One region of the Streptomyces taklimakanensis genome, then DNA from elsewhere that is predicted to be linked to it. Evidence: riboswitches for the same ligand, from Rfam matches in the RefSeq annotation. Region 1 holds a riboswitch; the other holds the start of a gene.

Region 1 (2,196 bases):
CAGCGCCGCGGCCACCTTCTCCACGCCCTCGACGGTGCGCACGGTCGGGTTCATGGCCTGGCCGCCGAGCAGGACGTACCGCTTGTTCCGGACGGCGTCCATGGTGCGGGTGACCGGGTGGGACTCCAGGAACTCGATCTTCTTCTCCGCGCTCTCGGCCGTCTGCGACCTGCGGGTGAGGTCGCCGATCACCAGGACGTCGGGGTCGCGGTCGGCGACGGTCTCCCAGTTGACCTGGGGCCACTCCTCGCGGCTGTCGTCGAAGACGTTCTCCGCGCCGAGCGCGCGGGTGATGACACCGGGGGCGCCGCAACAGCCCGCCATGTAGGGGGCTTCGGAGTTGGCGAACCAGTACAGGAGCGTCACGCCGGAGGCGTCGACGCCCGAGGTGGCCTCCTCGACGCGCGCCCTGAGGTCGGAGACGAGCCTCTCGCCGCGCTCCTCGACCCCGAACACCCGGGCCAGGTCGCGGATCTCGCCGTAGACCGTCTCCAGGGTCAGCGGGGCGGTGCGCACGCCGTCGCCGTCGCCGCTGTTGTCCTTGCCGGTGCAGTCGGCGGGGGAGAGGTAGGTGGGCACACCGAGGTCCTCGAACCGCTCGCGGGTGGCCACGCCCCCCTTGCCGAGCGTGGAGGCGAAGGAGGCGGCGACGAAGTCGGGCTCGGCGGCCAGCACTTTCTCGAAGGACGGGGTGTCGTCGGCGAGTCTGGGCACCGCCGCGCCCGCCGTCGCCAGCGCTTCGGGTAGCGGGTCGGTCCAGGTGGCGGTGCCGACCATCCGGTCGGCGAGACCGAGGGAGAGCAGGATCTCGGTGGTGCCCTGGTTCAACGAGACGGCTCGCCGCGGTGCGGCGGCGATCTCCACCGTCCGCCCGCAGTTGTCGAGCGTCACCGGGTGGCCGCTCTCCCCCCGCGGCGACGACGGAGGCGGCGAGGACACGCCCTGAGCGCAGCCGGCCAGGAGCGCGACTCCCGACAGGAGCAGGACGGAACGGCGGACGAGGCGCGCGATCGGCACGGAACTTCCCCAGGTGTCGGGGGCTCGTACGCGAAGCCCCGTCGGACAGTGCCCCTCCACCGCGGGACGTACCGGGCGGAGGCCGCCAGCAGGTCTTCGGACTCGGGATCACCCGGACGAGGCGCCTTCCCGGACCGCGACAGCCGTCCAGTGGCCGATGCCCCACCCGTCACCCTCACCGCTGCGCGTCAGCTCCGGATTCGCACCGGATTCCCTGACCCACGCACGTGGGTTCGACTGGCCTCGGCAAATTACCACAGGGAGCGGAGACGCCCGGACGCGCGCCGACCGCGCCGATCCGTCCGAGCGCGGGCGCACCGACGGCGCGGGCGCCGGAAGCGGTGTGGCGCGGCGGCTCGGGGCCGCCGCGCCACGGGTGCGGTGCTTCAGGGGGCGGGGGTCAGCCCGCGCTACAGGAGACCGTCGGCCAGGTCCAGTTGCCGTTGTGTCTGATGGTGACGCCCCAGTTGTTGCCGTTGCCGTTGGGCCTGGCGGTCAGTACCTGGCTGCTGGGCCAGTTGGCGCTGATGTTCCAGGTGGCGATGATCTCGGCGGGGGACGGGACGTTCATCGTCACGGTCCAGTTGCTGGAGCCGGACACCGAGACGTTGAGGTTGTACCGGTCGTCCCACCTGTCTCCCGCGGACAGGGTCGCGGTGCAGCCGCCACCGCCACCGCCACCACCGCCGCCACCGCCGCCACCACCGCCGGTGCCGCCCACGGTGATGTTGGAGCTGCCGCTGCTCTGGTAGCCCTCGGTCGCCATGATCATGTAGTCGTGGCTGCCCAGGTTCATCCCGTGACGGGCCCACGCGTCGAAGTGGTTGCCGGTGGTGATGGTTCCGCCCGTCCGCTTCGACTGCCGGACGCTCCAGAACTGCTTGAAGGTCTTGGTGCCCTCGATGGAAGGAGCGTTGTACCGCGTCGTCTCGTAGATGTCGTAGGTGCCGCCGTCGCTGGTGACCGTGCCCTTGTACGTCCCCGTGGGCCGGTAGGTGCCCCAGTTGTCGACGATGTAGTACTCCACGAGCGGGTTCCTCGACCACCCGTAGAGGGTCAGGTACGCGTTGCCGGACGGGTTGAAGCTGCCCGAGTAGGTCACGGTCCGGCGTCCGCCGGTGCTCCAGCCCTTGCCGATGACGAAGTTGCCGGTGTTGCGCCAGGAGGTGCTGTAGTTGC
Region 2 (2,196 bases), 1.2 Mb from region 1:
CATCCGCTCCGGGTCCACGCTGCTGAGGATGCTCCTGGACGCGCACTCCCGACTGCGCGCGCCCCACGAGCTGCATCTGCGCCGTCTGGAAGTACACCCCACCACCCGGCTCGCCTCGGAGGCGATGCGGGAGCTGGACCTGGACCGGGCCGATCTGGAGCACCTGCTGTGGGACCGGGTCCTCCACCGCGAACTGGTCCGCAGCGGCAAGTCGGTGATCGTGGAGAAGACCCCGGCCAACGCCTTCGCGTGGCGGCGCGTCAAGGCGTGCTGGCCCGACGCGCGCTTCGTCTTCCTGCTGCGCCACCCCGCCTCCATCGCCGCCTCCTGGCACGACTCCGACCCGTCGAAGCGGACGATGGAGGAGGCCGTCGCCGAGGCCCTGCGCTACGCGGAGGCGGTCCAGGAGGCGCGCGAGAACCTCTCCGGAATCACCGTCCGCTACGAGGACCTCACCGAGGACCCGGCCCGCGAACTGCGCCGTGTCTGCGAGTTCCTGGGCGTGGAGTGGGAGCCGGAGATGGTGGAGTACGGCGACCGCGCCTCGGGGCGGTTGCGCAGGGGCCTGGGGGACTGGCGGGAGAAGATCCGCACCGGCCGCGTCCAGGCAGCCCGTCCCCTCCCGGCCCTCTCCGAGGTGCCCGAGCCGCTGCGCCCCCTGTGCGAGGCGTGGGGCTACACCACCGAGCGGACGGAGACCGCGACCGGCTGACGGCGTGCCGCTCCCCGCGGCGCCGCGTCCCCCACCGGACGCGGCGCCGCGGCGTTCCGGGCCCCTCCCGCCTCCCGCCACCTCCCTCCGGCGGCCGCCGCCCCCTCTCCCCTCCCGGACCCACGAGGCGCCGCAACACAACATGTAGGGGTGATGGACACAGTCGGCACTAGATGTATGCTCATCTCGCTGTCGCCGCAGGGGAATCCGGTGGGAATCCGGAACTGTCCCGCAACGGTGTGCGACGGGCTGCCCCCGTGTCGTCCGCACGAGCCGAGCCGCCCGCCACGAGTCCGAGGACCTGCCGACGGTGTCTCAGTCACGTCCGGGCCTCGTGGGGTGGGCCGACGGACGCGCGCGGTCGTGCCCGCACCGGTCGGGCGTGCCCGCACGTCCGTCGCGCTCTCCTCCCCACGGGCCGCAGGCCCCACGAGGGAGATCACCGAGTTGACCATCTCAGCGGCGGAGCCCGTCCCGGCCTCCGCTCCGGAGGACGACGACCGCCCCGGTACCGCGCTGCTGCGCACCCTGACCGAGCTCAGCGCCGACCTGCCCGCCACCGACCCCGGCCGGGTCGCCGCCGCCGCGCTGCGCGGCCGTCATCCCGGCTCCGACGAGGCGGAGTTGCGGTCCCTGGCCACCGAGGCCGCCGCCGGCCTCATCGCCGAGGAACCCCAGTACTCACGGCTCGCGGCCCGGCTGCTCGTCCGGGCGATCCGCGCGGAGGCCGCCGGACAGGGGGCGGTGTCCTTCTCGGCCTCGGTCGCGGTCGGCCGGCGCGAGGGACTGATCGCCGACCGTACGGCCGAGTTCGTCGCCGAACACGCCGCGCGGCTCGACACACTGGTGGAACGGGCCGTGGCGGACGGTGCCGACGACCGCTTCGGCTACTTCGGGCTGCGCACCCTCCACTCCCGCTACCTGCTGCGCCATCCGGTGACCCGGCAGGTGATCGAGACCCCACAGCACTTCCTGCTGCGGGTGGCCTGCGGCCTGGCCCTCGACTCCTCCGGGCGCGCGGTGGAGGAGGTCGCCGAGCTCTACCGGCTCACCAGCACACTGTCCTACCTGCCCTCCTCCCCCACCCTGTTCAACTCCGGCACCCGGCATCCGCAGATGTCCTCCTGCTACCTGCTGGACTCCCCCAGGGACGAGCTGGACTCCCTCTACGAGCGCTACCACCAGGTCGCGCGGCTGTCGAAGCACGCCGGCGGCATCGGACTGTCCTTCTCCCGCATCCGCTCGCGCGGTTCGCTGATCCGCGGCACCAACGGGCACTCCGGCGGCATCGTGCCGTTCCTGCGGACGCTGGACGCCTCGGTCGCGGCCGTCAACCAGGGCGGCCGGCGCAAGGGAGCGGCCTGTGTCTATCTGGAGACCTGGCACGCGGACGTCGAGGAGTTCCTCGAACTGCGCGACAACACCGGCGAGGACGCCCGCCGCACCCACAACCTGAACATCGCCCACTGGATCCCGGACGAGTT

What was found. Region 1 has a riboswitch for cobalamin ahead of F0L17_RS22710 (ABC transporter substrate-binding protein). Riboswitches for the same ligand answer to the same signal wherever they lie in the genome.
Region 2: linked by a shared signal. The riboswitch ahead of F0L17_RS17820 (ribonucleoside-diphosphate reductase subunit alpha) and the one ahead of F0L17_RS22710 (ABC transporter substrate-binding protein) in region 1 are both predicted to bind cobalamin.

What each region holds. Positions count from the first base shown of each region.
Region 1 is NZ_WIXO01000001.1:5,161,481-5,163,676, forward strand. It holds gene F0L17_RS22710 (ABC transporter substrate-binding protein) at 1-1,017, opposite strand, end outside; cobalamin riboswitch at 1,088-1,274, opposite strand; gene F0L17_RS22715 (glycoside hydrolase family 11 protein) at 1,418-2,196, opposite strand, start outside.
Region 2 is NZ_WIXO01000001.1:4,004,429-4,006,624, reverse strand. It holds gene F0L17_RS17825 (sulfotransferase family protein) at 1-712, shown strand, start outside; cobalamin riboswitch at 860-1,035, shown strand; gene F0L17_RS17820 (ribonucleoside-diphosphate reductase subunit alpha) at 1,160-2,196, shown strand, end outside.